One region of the Mesorhizobium sp. ISC11 genome, then DNA from elsewhere that is predicted to be linked to it. Evidence: riboswitches for the same ligand, from Rfam matches in the RefSeq annotation. Region 1 holds a riboswitch; the other holds the start of a gene.

What was found. A riboswitch is a leader RNA that binds a small molecule or an ion and turns the genes downstream of it on or off. The one in region 1 is predicted to bind S-adenosylmethionine.
Region 2: another riboswitch for S-adenosylmethionine. It lies ahead of RPF88_RS18305 (O-succinylhomoserine sulfhydrylase); the one in region 1 lies ahead of metX (homoserine O-acetyltransferase MetX).

The regions. Positions count from the first base shown of each region.
Region 1 covers NZ_JAVSPW010000001.1:5,758,969-5,767,316, reverse strand. The annotation lists gene RPF88_RS27880 (DUF2125 domain-containing protein) at 1-944, shown strand, start outside; gene RPF88_RS27875 (sugar kinase) at 952-1,875, shown strand; gene RPF88_RS27870 (prephenate/arogenate dehydrogenase family protein) at 1,883-2,818, opposite strand; gene hisC (histidinol-phosphate transaminase) at 2,824-3,933, opposite strand; SAM riboswitch at 4,071-4,148, shown strand; gene metX (homoserine O-acetyltransferase MetX) at 4,263-5,432, shown strand; gene metW (methionine biosynthesis protein MetW) at 5,491-6,105, shown strand; gene RPF88_RS27850 (DUF1330 domain-containing protein) at 6,116-6,436, opposite strand; gene RPF88_RS27845 (glycosyltransferase family 2 protein) at 6,803-7,738, shown strand; gene RPF88_RS27840 (DUF1194 domain-containing protein) at 7,752-8,348, opposite strand, start outside.
Region 2 covers NZ_JAVSPW010000001.1:3,736,387-3,744,734, reverse strand. The annotation lists gene RPF88_RS18330 (aspartate aminotransferase family protein) at 1-797, shown strand, start outside; gene argF (ornithine carbamoyltransferase) at 815-1,726, shown strand; gene RPF88_RS18320 (Hsp33 family molecular chaperone) at 1,861-2,868, shown strand; gene apaG (Co2+/Mg2+ efflux protein ApaG) at 2,916-3,308, opposite strand; gene RPF88_RS18310 (ceramide glucosyltransferase) at 3,542-4,693, shown strand; gene RPF88_RS18305 (O-succinylhomoserine sulfhydrylase) at 4,701-5,888, opposite strand; SAM riboswitch at 5,946-6,023, opposite strand; gene RPF88_RS18300 (2'-deoxycytidine 5'-triphosphate deaminase) at 6,098-7,192, shown strand; gene RPF88_RS18295 (ABC transporter substrate-binding protein) at 7,293-8,066, shown strand; gene araD1 (AraD1 family protein) at 8,238-8,348, opposite strand, start outside.

The sequences.
Region 1 (8,348 bases):
CAGCATTCATCGTCGTGCTGTTCGCCCTCTACAGCGGCGGCTGGTTCTATCTGGCTGACCGCGTCAGGAGCGAGGCCGACAAGGCGGTTGCCACGCTCAACAAGAATGGCGTCGAGGCCGGCTGCGCCAATCTCCAGGTCAGCGGCTATCCCTTGAGCTTTACCGTCTCCTGCGACAACCTCGCCTATGAGGACGATGCCAAGAACATTGCGGCCTCGGCCGGCAGTTTCAACGCAGCCGCCCAAATCATCCAGCCTCTGTCGCCGGTTGCCAATCTGCGCGGCCCGCTCAGGACCTCCGTTCCGGACATGGTGCCGCTGTGGATCGACTGGGACAATCTGCAGGCCAATTTCAAATTGTGGTGGCCGCTGCCGCGGCGGATTTCGCTGGAGGCAGAGGGCCTTTCCGGCCAGACCGATCCGGCCGACGATACCGATCCGGTGCAACTGTTCAGTGCCGGCAAGGCATCAGGTCAGTTGCAGCCCAACGGCGAGGATATCGATTATCTCGGCAGTTTCGGCGATCTCGAGGTCGACCCCGACGCAATTGGCGGGCGCGTGCTTCCGGCGTTCGATGCCAGCGGCGACGTGACATTGAAGAACGGCGTCGCACTGATCGGCACGCGGGTGAAGAGCCTTCGTGGCCAGGCGATCGAAATCCGCAACCTTGACCTGTCGTCGGGGACGGCGCGCATCACCGTTTCGGGACCGCTCTCGGTCGATGCCGAGGGCCTGGTCAACGCCGACCTGATGATCAGGTTGAAGGACCCGAAGGCGGTGGCGGCCATCCTCGGCACCGCCATACCCGAGCAGAAAAGCCAGATCGAGCAGGGTTTTTCTGCCCTGGCGGTGCTCGGCAACGAACCGTCCATGCCGCTGAAGGTGGTCAGGGGCAAGGCCTCGCTCGGCTTCATTCCGCTGGGCAAGATCAAGCCGGTCGAATAGCTCAGCCATGGCAAAACCCGTGAAGCTGCTGAGCGTTGGCGCTTTGACGCTGGACACCATCCTGCACGTCGAGACGCTGCCCATGCATCAGGGCAAGTTCATGGCCTCCGACGGCGTCCAGATCGCCTCGGGCATGGCCACCAGCGCCGCCTGCGCCGCCCATCGCCTGGGCGCCGAAGTATCGCTGTGGGCGAGTGCCGGCGACGATGCCGTCGCCGACCAGCTCATCGCCGGCATAGAGGCCGAAGGCGTCGATTGCACCTTCGTGCGGCGCGTCAGAGGTGCCCGCTCGGCGCTGGCCTCGATCCTGGTCGACGCGCATGGCGAGCGCATCATCGTGCCGTTCTATGACAGGCTTGCCCAGGCCGATCCCGACGTCCTGCCGGTCGCCGACCTCATGGCATTCGATGCCGTTCTGGTCGATGTCCGCTGGCCGGGTGCGGCGGCACTCGCCCTGAAGGCGGCGCGCGCCATCGGCCGTCCGGCGATCCTCGATGCCGACACCGCGCCGCTGGAGGTCCTTGAGCAGTTGTTGCCGCTCGCTACGCACATCATCGCTTCGGAGCCGGCAGCGCGCATCGTCTGCGGCCAGGCGCTCGATCCGAAAACGGCTTGCGCCGATCTCGCCAGCCGCAGCGACGCTTTTGTCGCAGTGACAGGCGGCGCGGCGGGCAGTTGGTGGCACGACCGTCGCGCTGGCTGCGTGCGCCATGTCGCGGCGCCGAAAATCAAGACGGTCGATACGCTCGCCGCCGGCGATGTCTTTCACGGCGCCTTCGCCGTCGGACTGGCGGAAGCCATGCCGGTCGAGCAGGCTTTGCGGTTTGCCAGTGCGGCCGCGGCGCTCAAATGCCTGCGCTTCGGCGGCAGGCTTGGCGCGCCGAACCGAGCCGAGACGCTGGCCATGGTTGCGCAGACCTGGCCTGCCTGAGACAGATCTAGCCTTTCGCGGGGTGCTCGACCGCCTGACGGCCGAAATCGGGAACGTCGATGTCCTGGCCGGCTTCGATGATCGAGCGGCGCACGGCGCGGGTGCGGGTGAACAGGTCGAAGAGCTTTTCGCCGTCGCCCCAGCGGATCGCGCGCTGCAGCGACGCCAGATCTTCCGAGAACCGCGCCAGCATTTCGAGGATGGCGTCCTTGTTGTGCAGGCAGACATCCCGCCACATGGTCGGATCGGAGGCGGCAAGGCGGGTGAAGTCGCGGAAGCCGGAAGCCGAATATTTGATCACTTCGGATTTGGTCACCGACTGCAGATCATCGGCGGTGCCGACGATGTTGTAGGCGATGATGTGCGGCAGATGCGAGACGATGGCCAGCGTCATATCGTGATGCTGGGGATCCATCGTGTCGATGTTGGCGCCGCAGCGCCGCCAGAACTCCGACAGCCTCTCCAACGCGTCCGGGTCGGTGTCGGGCAGCGGCGTGAAGATGCACCAGCGATTGTCGAACAGGTCGGCGAAACCGGCGTCGGGGCCGGATTTTTCTGTGCCCGCCAGCGGGTGGCCGGGAATGAAATGGACACCTTCAGGCACATAAGGCTGCATTTGCGCAATGACAGACGCCTTGGTCGAGCCGACATCGGTGAGGATCGCGCCCGGCTTCAGCGCCGGCGCGATTTCCTCGGCAACCGCGCCGGACGATCCAACCGGCACCGAAATGATGACCAGGTCGGCATCGCGGACAGCTTCTCTCGCATCGGTGCTATAGCTATCGCCCAGCCCAAGCTCCTCGGCCCGTGCCAGCGTCGCCGCACTGCGGGTCGAGATGGATACGTGGCGGGCGAGGCCCTCGCGGCGGATGACGCGGGCCAGCGACGAGCCGATCAGGCCGATGCCGACCAGAGCGATCTTTTCAAACATCGGTGATGTCATGGTTTCTAGCTTTTCAGGAATGTCGTGAGAGCGGCGACAACGCCGCGATTGGCCTCTTCGGTACCGACGGTCATGCGCAGCGCGTTGGGAAAGCCATAGCCCGAAACGCGCCGCAATATATAGCCGCGCGCCGTCAGATAGTCGTCCGCCGCCGCTGCCGAATGTTTCTGGTCCTCGGGAAAATGAATGAGGATGAAATTGCCGACGCTGGGCGTCACCCGCAACCCAAGCTTTATGAATTCCGCACTCAGCCAGGCCAGCCAGGTCTCGTTGTGCGCCACGCTGCGCTCGACATGGGCGCGATCGCGAATGGCGGCGATGCCGGCCTCGATCGCCGTTGCATTGACGTTGAAGGGGCCGCGCACGCGGTTGATGGCGTCGACGATGTGCATCGGCGCATACATCCAACCGATCCGCGCGCCGCCGAGGCCGATCTTGGAGAAGGTCCGGGTCATCACCACGTTCTCTGCGCTGCCGACCAGTTCGATGCCGGCCTCATAGTCGTTGCGGCGGACATATTCGGCATAGGCCGCGTCGAGCACCAGAAGCACGTGCCTGGGCAGACCGGCATGCAGCCGGCGCACCTCCTGGAACGGCACATAGGTGCCGGTCGGGTTGTTGGGATTGGCGAGGAACACGATCTTGGTGCGTGGCGTGACGGCGGCCAGGATGGCGTCGATATCGGCGCGCTCGTCTGTTTCCTTGATCGTCACCGGAACGGCGCCCGCCGACTGGATGTAGATCTTGTAGACCATGAAGGCGTGTTCGGTGATGACGGCCTCGTCGCCGGGCGCCAGATAGGTCTGCGCCAGCAGGCCGAGGATCTCGTCGGAGCCGTTGGAGCAGATGATGTTCTGCGGGTTGAGGCCATGCACCTCGGCGATCGCTTCGCGCAGCCGCCTGGCGGTGCCGTCGGGATAGACGTCAAGCTTTCCGGCAATCTCGCGCGCGGCTTCGATCGCCTTCGGCGAGGGCCCGAGCGGGTTCTCGTTGGAGGACAGCTTGTGGACCTTGGCGACGCCGGCAGGCGCCGTGCTCTTGCCCGGCACATAGGCGTCTATGTCCATGATGCCCGCGCGCGGGGTTGGACGTGCCTGGTCCGGTGTCTGGCTCATGTCGCAAAATCCGTCGAGAACGCTTCCTGAGGGAAGCCGCAGCGGAAATACAAGCCGTGGCCTGCAATGTCGAGAGGCGACAGCCTCCCGCCCAAGGCAGGCCGTTGACGCCGGCGCGCCACAGCCCTAGAAGGGGAGTGAACTTCCGTGGTGATTTGGCCGGTCGGCTTGCAGCCACGTTAAACAACTTGCTAAAGGGCCGTTTGCATCCTGTAACCGGCTTTGCGACCGCAATGCCGGTTTTTTGTTGTCCGCGCCGGCCGGACACCCGTATCGGCATCGACTTTCGACGAGCGCGATGCGTGGGCTCAAAGTGTGAGATGGATGTCATGGCCGTTCTGCGTGCCCGCAAAACCAACAACGAGGTCGACCAACCGTCGAGCCCGGTTTTGCGTTTTGGATCCGACAAGCCGCTCAAGCTGGACGCCGGCACGCTGCTGTCACCGTTCCAGATCGCCTACCAGACCTACGGCACGCTGAACGATGCCCGCTCCAACGCCATCCTCGTCTGCCATGCGCTGACCGGAGACCAGCACGTCGCCAGCACCAATCCGGTGACCGGCAAGCCAGGCTGGTGGGAAGTGTTGATCGGGCCCGGCAAGATCATCGACACCAATCGTTTCTTCGTCATCTGCTCCAACGTCATCGGCGGTTGCCTTGGCTCCACCGGCCCGGCCTCGACCAATCCCGCCACCGGCAAGCCCTATGGGCTTGACCTGCCGATCATCACCATCCGCGACATGGTGCGGGCGCAGCAAATGCTGATCGACCATTTCGGCATCGAGAAACTGTTTTGCGTGCTCGGCGGCTCGATGGGCGGCATGCAGGTGCTGGAATGGGCGTCGAGCTATCCGGAGCGCGTCTTCTCGGCGCTGCCGATCGCCACCGGCGCGCGCCATTCCTCGCAGAACATCGCCTTTCATGAGGTTGGCCGGCAGGCTGTCATGGCCGATCCGGACTGGCATGGCGGCAAATATTTCGAGCACGGCAAACGCCCGGAAAAGGGCCTGGCGGTAGCGCGCATGGCCGCCCACATCACTTACCTGTCGGAAGCCGCCCTGCACCGCAAGTTCGGCCGCAATCTGCAGGATCGCGAAGCGCTGACCTTCGGCTTCGACGCCGACTTCCAGATCGAAAGCTATCTTCGGCACCAGGGCATGACCTTCGTCGATCGCTTCGACGCCAATTCCTACCTCTACATGACGCGGTCGATGGACTATTTCGACCTCGCCGCCGACCATGGCGGCCGGTTGGCCGATGCCTTTGCCGGCACGAAAACCCGCTTCTGCCTGGTGTCCTTCACAAGCGATTGGCTGTTCCCGACCGAGGAGAGCCGCTCGATCGTGCATGCGCTCAACGCGGCCGGCGCGTCGGTATCCTTCGTCGAGATCGAGACCGACCGCGGCCACGACGCCTTCCTGCTCGACGAGCCGGAACTGTTTGCCGCCATCAATGGCTTCATCGGCTCGGCGGCCCGGGCGAGAGGGCTAAGCGCATGACCCCGGAAAGTTGCAGACTTATCCGTCCGGGATCATGCGCCACACTGGGGGCGACATAATGAGTGTCAACCGTGACCAGCGCGTCGACCTCGAAGTCGTCGCCAACCTCATCCCGCCACGGTCACGCGTGCTCGATGTCGGCTCTGGCGACGGCTCGCTGCTCGAACTGCTGCAGGACACCAAGCAGGTCGACGGCCGTGGACTGGAACTGTCGCAGCGCGGCGTCAACGAATGCGTGGCGCGCGGCCTCTCGGTCATCCAGGGCGATGCCGATAAGGACCTCGAATTCTATCCCGACAAGGGCTTTGACTTCGTTGTCCTGTCGCAGACGCTGCAGGCCACCCGCAACCCGAAGCTGGTGCTCGACGAACTGCTCAGGATCGGCAACCGCGCCATCGTGTCCTTCCCCAATTTCGGCCATTGGCGGGTACGCCTGTCGCTGTTCCTCAACGGCCGCATGCCGGTGACCAAGGACCTGCCCTATTCCTGGTACGACACGCCCAACATCCACTTCTGCACCATCCGCGATTTCGTCAATCTGTGCGACGAGCTCGGCGCGACCGTGGAGAAGGCGACGGCGCTCGACGCCAATGGCCAGAAGATCGGCCTGTCGATGCCGTGGTGGTTCTGGAATTTCTTCGGCCAGCAGGCAGTCTTCTTGCTGAAGCGGTAGCAGCCGCCCGCTATTCCAGAACATCCGTCGCCTTGTGCGGATGTCCGACGCCGTCGGCGAACACCACATCGGCTTCCGAATTGTCCGTACGCAGTGACAGTATCGCCTGGTAGGCGGGCGAATTGTACCAGCCATGCACGTGCCGCCTGTCGGGAAATTGGATGATGATCAGATGGCCCAGCCAGTCGTTCTCGACCACTTCCACATCGCCGCCATGAATCAGAAAACGGCCGCCGAAAGGTTCCAGCGTGGCATCGATCCTGTGCAGATATTCGACGATCTGCGGACCCATCGTGGCATGTCGCATATGGGCAACGGCGTAGGCGGTCATGACTGTACTCCCTTGTCATCGAAGCCGAGTTGCCGGCCTCGCAAGGGCAATCTGACCAAACGCCGGGCGCTAAGCGATTATGTCAGAGGTAATGGAATGCATGCTATCCTGTCACGGCGGGTCCTTCCATGATGATTCGCAAGTGCTTTGCGCGGCAGTGCTGTTGCAATTGGAACGCTAACAACGGGAATTCGTTGTCTCGCGCGGGTTGAGTACCGGCGCGGTGGGTGACATGGGCAGCTGTTTTTTGTAGCGTCGCATCGACGATGATGACCGGAAAGGAAAAGTCCAATCCATTCGACTGTTCTGAAAATCGAAAAGTCCTGGATAGACGCGCAGCCCTGCGCAGGAAACAGCTGACACGACATGGCCGGGATCATCGAAGACACACCTCTTATCACGGTCATAACGCCGACCCACAACCGTCGCGAAACGGTGTTGCGCGCCGTGGAAAGCGTGCTGTCCCAGGGCATGCCCAGGCTCGAGCATATTGTCGTCGACGATGGCTCGACCGATGGAACCGAGGCAGCACTCGCCCGCATCCAGGATCCGCGGCTGACCTATGTCGGCGCAAAATGGCGAGGCGCCAACGCCGCCAGGAATGCCGGCATCGAGCGCGCGCGCGCGCCGGTGGTGACCTTCCTTGATTCCGACGACGTTTACCTGCCGCACCGGCTTGAACGGACCTTGGCCTGGTTTGATGACAATCCCGCACTTCAGGTGCTGATCAGCTCTTATGTCTCCTTGAAGGGCAACCGCGCCACCAACTGCATCAACCGCGATGCATTTGTGAGCCCGACGATGCTGGAGCGGACGCTGGTCGCGCAGACGATCTTCATTGCCGGCTCCGCGATAACCGCGCGCCGCGAGGCCTTGCTGGGCATTGGTGGCTACGACAGCGACATCACCCGGATGCAGGATCGGGAGTTGCTGCTGCGGCTAGCGCGCCGCCATGGCGCGCGTTTGTCCGAGGACATCGACTGGACGAAATACAATTCGGAAAACTCGATTTCGGGCCGCCGTGACGGTTATGTCGAAGCCTATGCGAACCTGATCGGCAAACATCCGCATATTGCCCACGCCTACCCGCATATCCCGCCCTACATGATCTCGCGGCAGATCATCGCCGATATCCTCAGAGGCCGGATACCAGAGGCATTCAAGGGCTACATGGCCAATCGCGAGTCGAAAGCGCTCGGCTACTCGCTGCCGGAGCTGATGCACGGCTATCTCCATGGCCGGCGCTGGCGGCGCGATCTCTACAATGAGTTCCGCGACAAGTTTGGCGCCCGACCGGCCTAAATTCCGCTCTTGGTCACCGGTCGAGTTCGGGAAAATACGGATCGGACAAGAACCGCCTGTCCCGCTCGCCTTGCAGACAATCGATCGGCACGGCCGCGTCGACGGGAATGATCCTGTCCCGGATGCCGCTCACTTCGAGGATCAGCTTGCGCCGGATGGCTGTCGAAAATTCGGTGGCCGCGTAGATCGGCAACACGAAGGAACCGGGCCCTCCGGTCACGCATTGCGCATAATACTGGTCGAGATGGCTGAAGGTTGGCGACGGGCTGATCAGGATTGGCAGCCCGTTGATGACGATGCTTTTGGCGATTGCCTCATCACGCGTCGCGGTGACCGGCGGCCCGATATTGTTGGGACCATCACCGGAGATATCGATGACGCTGCGCTCGCCCTCGAAAGAGGTGCGATCGAAAAGCTCGGTGCCGAAGGCCAATGCACCGGAAATCGAGGTGCCGCGGAAGCTCCGGAACGGGCGGGCCGCGACCTTGTCGGCAAAGCTGTTGGCGCTCTCGGCGCTGTCGATGATCTGCCAGCCGATGACCGCGTCATCGCGCACCGTGCCGGCCCATTCGAAATAGGTCAGCGCTATGCGGCCCGTGGCGCCGGCGCG
Region 2 (8,348 bases), 2.0 Mb from region 1:
TGGCGACCATCGCGGCTGGCGGCCAGTACAAGTATCTCGAGGGCTTCGGCCCCAAGGTCGAGGGTTTCGACCAGGTCGGCTTCGACGACATTGACGCCGCCGAAAAGGCGATCACGCCGGAGACGGCCGCGATCCTGATCGAGCCGGTGCAGGGCGAGGGCGGTATCCGCCCGGTGCCGACGCAGTCGCTGAAGCGGCTCAGGCAATTGTGCGAGCAGCACGGCCTGCTGTTGATCTACGACGAGGTCCAGTGCGGCATCGGCCGCACCGGCAAGCTGTTCGCACATGAATGGTCGGGTGTAACGCCCGACATCATGGCGATTGCCAAGGGTATCGGCGGCGGCTTCCCGATGGGCGCCTGCCTTGCCACGGATGAAGCGGCGGTCGGCATGACCGCCGGCGTGCATGGCACCACGTTCGGCGGCAACCCGCTTGCCATGGCGGTCGGCAACGCCGTGCTCGATGTCGTGCTGGAAGACGGCTTCCTCGAAGATGTCCAGCGCAAGGCGCTGCTGATGAAGCAGGGTCTGGCGTCGGTCGCCGACGAGTTTCCCGAAATCATCGAGGACATCAGGGGTGCCGGGCTGATGCTCGGCCTCAAATGCGCCATGCCCAACACCAAGGTGAACATGGCCTTGCGCGACCAGCACCTGTTGACGGTTCCGGCCGGCGACAACGTCATTCGCCTGTTGCCGCCGCTCACCGTCACCGACGCCGAGATCCATGACGCGCTCAACCGCATCCGCGCCGGCGCCAAGGGCCTGGCGGAGGCGATCGCTTCCGCCGCGGCGAAGTAATCCCGGAATCATTGCTGATGTCAGTTCGCCATTTCACCGATCTTTCCACCGTTTCCGAAGGCGACCTGCGCTTGATGCTGGACGACGCGGTGGTGCGAAAGGCGCGGCTCAAGGCCGGCGAGCGCACCAAACCGCTCGAAGGCAAGGTGCTGGCGATGATCTTCGACAAGCCGTCGACGCGCACGCGCGTCTCCTTCGACGTCGGCATGCGGCAGCTCGGCGGCGAGACCATCATGCTGACCGGCACCGAGATGCAGCTCGGCCGTTCCGAGACCATCGCCGACACCGCCAAGGTGCTGTCGCGCTATGTCGATGCGATCATGATCCGCACCACCTCGCATGAGCGGCTGCTGGAATTGACCGAGAACGCCACCGTGCCGGTGATCAACGGACTGACCGACGATACCCATCCCTGCCAGCTGATGGCCGATATCATGACCTTCGAGGAACATCGCGGTCCGGTAGCCGGCAAGACCATCGCCTGGACCGGCGACGGCAACAATGTGCTGCATTCCCTGCTCGAGGCCTCGGCCCGGTTCCGCTTCAACCTCAACGTCGCCGTTCCCGAAGGCAGCGAGCCGGCGCAGAAGCATATCGATTGGTCGCAGGCGCATGGCGGCAAGCTGCACTTCACCCGCTCGCCCGAGGAAGCCGTCGACCAGGCCGACTGCATCGTCACCGATTGCTGGGTGTCGATGGGCCAGGAGCATCGCGCCCGCGGCCACAATGTGTTCTCGCCCTACCAGGTCAATGCCAAGCTGATGGCGAGAGCCAAGCCGGACGCGCTGTTCATGCATTGCCTGCCGGCGCATCGCGGCGAGGAAGTGACAGACGAGGTTATCGACGGACCGCATTCGGTGGTCTTCGACGAAGCCGAGAACCGGCTCCATGCCCAGAAGGCCGTGCTTGCCTGGTGTCTAGGCGCTTGAAGTGTCTGGGCGCTTGATCCCTGGGAGCTTGATCTGCGGGCGTGTGATGCCTATTTGCGCCGCATCACGCAAATCAAGCGCGTTTCGACGCATGCGCCCCGGAGGGCGGCATCGCCGCGCCCTGGAGCTTTGTCATGTTGGAAACCTATCAAGTGACTGAACATTACCCCAAACTCGGCGAATTCGGCTATGCCGGCGACGATCACGTCGTGCCGTTCGAGGTCGGCCCTCTCGACGTGCGCGGCCGCACGGTCCAACTCGGGCCGATGCTGGACGCCATCCTCAGCCGCCACGATTATCCCGAGCCGGTCGCCCGCCTGCTGGCGGAGGCCTGTGTGCTGACCGTGCTGCTCGGCACTTCGCTGAAGTTCGAGGGCAAGTTCATCCTGCAGACCCGCACCGACGGACCCGTCGACATGCTGGTTGCGGATTTTTCCACGCCCTCGGCGCTGCGCGCCTATGCGCGTTTCGATGCCGACCGGCTGGAAGCGCTGGTCGCGGCGGGCGAAACCTCCCAGCAGACGCTGCTCGGCAGTGGCGTGCTGGCGCTGACCATCGACCAGGGCGCCCATACGCAACGCTATCAGGGTATCGTCCAGCTCGATGGCGAGACCCTGGAAGACGCGGCACGCACCTATTTCCGTCAGTCGGAGCAGATCCCGACGGATATCAGGCTGTCGGTGGCCAAGCTTTTGACGCCCGGTCCCGGCGGCGCCCGCGAGCAATGGCGCGCCGGCGGTATCCTGGCGCAGTTCCTGCCGCAGTCGCCCGAGCGCATGCGCGTCCCGGACCTGCCGGGCGGCGATGGCGATCCGCGTGAGGAGATCCACGATCCGGTCGACAATTCCTGGCAGGAGTTGCTGGCTCTGCTCGGCACCATCGAGCCGACCGAACTGATCGACCCGACGATCGGCGCCGAGCGGCTGCTCTACAGGCTGTTCCACGAGCATGGCGTGCGCGTCTTCGGCGGCGTTCCGGTCGCCGACCAGTGCTCGTGCTCCAGGGACAAGATCCGCGGCATCCTCGAGGGTTTTTCCGCCCAGGAGATCAAGGACAGCACCGAAGACGGCGGCATCCACGTCGCCTGCGAATTCTGTTCGAAGCAATATGATTTCGACCCGGCGGAATTCGCGGCCCAGTAGAGTAGAAACCACGCCTCACCGGTCGCTCCGCGGCCGGTGAGGCGAAATCAATTCACCGTCCGCCGCGTCCCCGGCAAGTCCAGCGAAAACGCCGGAATGGCGATGTCGAACGTCTCGCCCCGCTTGTTGCGCATCGTGTAATGCCCGACCATGATGCCGGACGGTGTCGAGAGCGGGCAACCGGATGTGTACTGGTAGCTGTCGCCGGGATTGAGTTCGGGCTGGTCGCCGACCACGCCGGGGCCGCGCACTTCCTCGACCCGGCCGGTGCCGTCGGTGATGTGCCAATAGCGCGACAGAAGCTGCACGAAATCGTCCGACTGATTGTCGATCGTTATCTGATAGCCCCAGACATAGCGGTTCTCAGAGGGATCCGAACGGTCCTCCAGATAGAACGGCCTGACCTGCACTTCGATGTTGCGCGTGACGGCGCTATACATAAGCGGCTCCAAAAAACGGTTCCAGCGGAACTTTCGGCGCTCCGTGCGGTTAGGTCAACCGATCGAAGCCTCCTCTGGCCGGCCTCGCGGGCAGGTGCCGACAAAGAATGTCATTTAAGTGACATATGACAATGGTGGTGTGCGCGGACTGGTGACGCGCGACTCGGGCGCTCTGCTGAACTGTTGAAACCGGCCATCTTGCGGACCGGTTTTCCTGGAGTGACCGGATCTCGATGCAACTCACTCTCATAGCCGCCACGCTTTCGACCGTCCTCATCCTCTCGAATCTCGCCAGCATCGTGCTCGCCGCGTCGCGTCTGAGACGGCGTCGCACCATTGCGCCGCCGGCCGGCAAGCCGCGGCCGGTGTCGATCGTCGTGCCGTCGCGCGGCGTCGAGCCGTTCACGCAGGAGACGCTGGAGCGCGCCTTCTCGCTCGACTGGCCGCGCTATGAGCTGATTTTCTGCGTCGCCCATGCCGACGATCCGGTGGTCAAATTGATAAACAGGACGATCGTCCGGTTTCCGAAAGTGCCGGCCCGGCTGCTTGTCGGCGACGACCGCATCAGCGCCAATCCGAAACTCAACAATTGCGTCAAGGGCTGGGAAGCGGCGCGGCACGACTGGGTCGTCCTGGCCGATTCCAACGTGCTGATGCCGAGGGACTACATCCAGCACCTGATGGCTGCCTGGCGGCCCGGCACCGGCCTTGTCTGCTCGACGCCGATCGGTTCGCGGCCGGCCGGCTTCTGGGCCGAGGTCGAATGCGCTTTCCTCAACACGCTGCAGGCGCGCTGGCAATATGCCGGCGAGGCGCTCGGCCTCGGCTTTGCCCAGGGCAAGAGCATGCTCTGGAACAAGCCGATGCTCGATGCCAATGGCGGCATCCGCGCGCTGGCCGCCGAGATCGCCGAGGATGCCGCTGCGACCAAGCTGGTGAACAGTCTCGGCCTGCGCGTCAATCTCGTCGCCGCCCCCTTCGAGCAGCCGCTTGGCCGGCGCTCGTTTGACGACATCTGGTCGCGTCAGGCCCGTTGGGCGCGCCTGCGCCGCGTCACTTTCCCGCTGTTCTTCGCACCCGAAATCCTGACCGGCGCCGTGGTGCCGCTGGTGCTTGCGCTGATTGCAGCGGCAAGCGCCGGCTTCAGCCTCTGGGCAATCGCCCTTGCCGTGCTGGCGGCCTTCTATCTTCCGGAGTGCGCCCTGGCCTGGTCCAAGGGCTGGTACCTGTCGCCACGCATGGTCGCCGCGATCATGGCGCGCGACCTGATCCTGCCGGCGATGTGGGGGCGCGGCTGGCTCGGCGGCGCCGTCGACTGGCGCGGCAATGCGATGACCATCGGCACCAAGACGGCCGAGCTGGAAGAGACGCCGTCCAGCGCCTGAAGGCCTCCTACCTGGCCTTCAGCGCCTGCGCGATGTCCTCGAGCAGATCGTCGGTATCCTCCAGGCCAACCGACAGCCTGAGCGTGCCCGGCCCGATGCCGAGCTCGGCGCGCGCCTCGTCGCTGAGATTTTTGTGCGTCGTCGTCGCCGGGTGGGTGATCAGGCTCTTGGCGTCACCGAGATTGTTGGAGATCAGGACGATGTCGAGCGCGTTCTGCAAGGCGAAGGCCGCCTGCTTGCCGCCCTTGACGTCCAGGCAGATCAGCGTCGAGCCGCCCGACATCTGCTTCTTGACGATGTCGGCCTGCGGATGGTCGGCGCGGCCGGGATAGATGACGCGCGCGATTTCCGGCCGTTCGGCCAGAAAATCGGCGATCCGGCCGGCACTTTCCGTCTGCTGGCGTACGCGCAGCGGCAGCGTTTCCAGGCCCTTCAGCAGCGTCCAGGCGTTGAAAGGCGAAAGGCTTGGGCCGGTATGGCGGAAATAGTCGTGCAGGTTCTCGTCGATCCACTTCTTGTCCGACAGGATGACGCCGCCGAGACAGCGCCCCTGGCCGTCTATGTGCTTGGTCGCCGAATAGACGACGATATGGGCGCCGAGCTGCAAGGGCTTCTGCTGCAGGGGCGTGGCGAAGACATTGTCGACGATCAGCCTGGCGCCGATCGAATTGGCAAGCGAAGCGACAGCGGCGATATCGACCACTTCCAGCGTCGGATTGGTCGGGCTTTCCAGGAAGAACAGCTTGGTGTTCGGCTTGACCGCCTTTTCCCAGTTGGCGATGTCGGTGCCGTCGACCAGCGTCGCCTCGATGCCGTATCTCGGCGCCAGCGTCTCGACCACCCAGCGGCAGGAGCCGAACAGCGCACGCGCCGCCACGATATGGTCGCCGGCCTTGGCGCTGCACAGAAGGGCGGCCGTCACCGCGGCCATGCCCGACGCGGTGGCGCGCGCGTCTTCCGCACCTTCCAGCGCGCACATGCGCTTCTCGAACATGTCGACGGTCGGATTGGCGTAGCGCGAATAGATGAAACCCGGCTCTTCGCCCTTGAAACGGGCTTCGGCGGCTTGCGCCGTTTCGTAGACATAGCCTTGGGTGAGATAGATCGCTTCTGACGTTTCGCCGAAACCGGAACGCAGCGTTCCGCTGTGCACGAGTGCCGTCTGAGGCTTCCAGTTGCGCTTCTTGGTGCTCATCGCTTTTCTTCCAGACACAAAAAAACCGGCCGCGAAAGTCGCAACCGGTCCATACGGCCTTGCGGCCCGACGGTCCTTTAGCGACTTGTTTAACGTGGCTGCAAGCCGACCGGCCAAATCACCACGGGATAACGACCCTTTAGACCCGCACCGCGCTTGCGTCAATTGCCGGCTTCATTAAGAGGTTTGTACCAAGCAGGAGTGGAGCCTTGCGGCAGACAGGCATTCTTCCCGACCAGGACATATCGGCGCTGTTCCAGTCCGGCGCGCTGAAGTCGGCGCGTGCGCTCGACACCGACCAGATCCAGCCGGCCAGCCTCGATCTCAGGCTCGGCGACAAGGCCTGGCGGGTGCGCGCCTCCTTCCTGCCCGGCCCCAATCACAAGGTCTCGGAAAAGCTCGACCGGCTGCAACTGCACGAGATCAATCTGGTCGAGGGCGCGGTGCTGGAGACCGGCTGCGTCTACATCGTGCCCCTGCTTGAAAGCCTGGCGCTGCCGGCGGACATTTCAGCCTCGGCCAATCCGAAGAGTTCGACCGGGCGGCTCGACATCTTCACCCGCGTCATGACCGATCGCGGCCACGAGTTCGACAAGATCGCCGCCGGCTATCATGGCCCGCTCTTTCTGGAAGTCAGCCCGCGCACCTTCCCGATCGTCGTCCGCACCGGGTCGCGCCTGTCGCAGATCCGTTTCCGCACCGGCAATGCGCTGCTCTCCGAAGCCGAGTTGCACGACCTGCATCGCACGCAGATGCTGGTCGCCACCGAGCCGCCGAACATTTCCGGCGGCGGCATCGCGCTGTCGATCGACCTCAACGGCGATCAAAGCGGCTTGGTCGGCTATCGCGGCAAGCATCACACCGGCCTCGTCGATGTCGACAAGCGCGCGGCCCAGGAAGTCGTCGACTTCTGGGAACCGATCCACAAGAGCGGCGCCGGCGAACTGGTGCTCGACCCCGATGAATTCTACATCCTCGTCAGCCAGGAGGCGGTGCATGTGCCGCCGCTCTACGCCGCCGAGATGACGCCCTTCGATCCGCTGGTCGGCGAATTCCGCGTCCATTATGCCGGCTTCTTCGATCCGGGCTTCGGCCATTCCGCGTCCGGCGGCACCGGCAGCCGGGCGGTGCTGGAAGTGCGCAGCCATGAAGTGCCGTTCATCCTCGACCACGGCCAGATCGTCGGCCGGCTGGTCTACGAGCATATGCTGAAGCGGCCGCAGGCACTCTACGGCACCGATCTCGGCTCCAACTACCAGGCGCAGGGCCTGAAGCTGTCCAAGCATTTCCGCGCCGCGCGCTGACACTCATTGCCCCAAGGCAAAATACTTGCCTGTGCCGGTTCGGCATGCTTGGCTGCCTTGCCGCCCGTCAAGCTGGCGGCGTTCAAGGGGAACCAAGAAAATGCGATTTTCGAAATGGGTCATATCGGCGGCGGGCGCTGCCATGCTGGCAATGCTGGCCGGCTCTCCGTCGGTGCAGGCGGCGGAGAAAATCAAGATCGGCACCGAGGGCGCCTATCCGCCGTTCAACACCATCACCGCTGACGGCAAGGTGGAAGGCTTCGACATCGACATCGCCAATGCGCTGTGCGCGCAGATGAAGGTCGAATGCGAGATCGTTACCCAGGACTGGGACGGCATCATTCCCGCTTTGCAGGCCAAGAAGTTCGACGCCATCATCGCCTCGATGAGCATCACCGAAGAGCGCAAGAAGCAGGTCGCCTTCACCAACAAATATTATACGACACCGCTGGCTCTGGTGGCGCCGAAGGACACCGATCTCACCTCGACCGAACCGGCGGCCCTTGCCGGCAAGACGGTCGGTGCCCAGGCTTCGACCACGCAAGCCGACTATGCCCAGAATGAATATGGCAAGGCGGGCGCGGAGGCCAAACTCTATCCCACCCAGGAAGAGGCGATCACCGACCTGACCAACGGTCGTCTTGACGCCGTGATCTCGGACAAGTTCGTGCTGATGGACTGGCTGAAGAAGGCAAGCGACGGCTGCTGCAAGCTGGTCGGCGACGTCAAGGGTACCGAGACCCAGGCCGGCATCGCCGTGCGCCTAGACGACACGGCCCTGCGCGACAAGCTCAACGCGGCCATCGACGCGATCGTCGCCGACGGCACCTACAAGAAGATCCAGGCCAAGTATTTCGACTTCGATATCTATTGAGGCAGAGGCGCCTTTTTCCTTCTCCCCTTGTGGGAGAAGGTGTCGCCGGAGGCGACGGATGAGGGGTGTTCCAGGGAACGCCAACGTTTCACTCCGCTGGAACACCCCTCATCCGTCTCGGCGCTAACGCGCCGATCCACCTCCCACTTGGGGAGAAGGAAAGGCGCGCTCTCAAAGCGCCTTCACAGCCACCTTCACCGGCTGCTCGATCTCAAGCGGGTTGCGCAGCGGCAGGCCGAAATCCCCGGCCTCGATCTCGAAGACATCGCCGGCCTCGGTCGT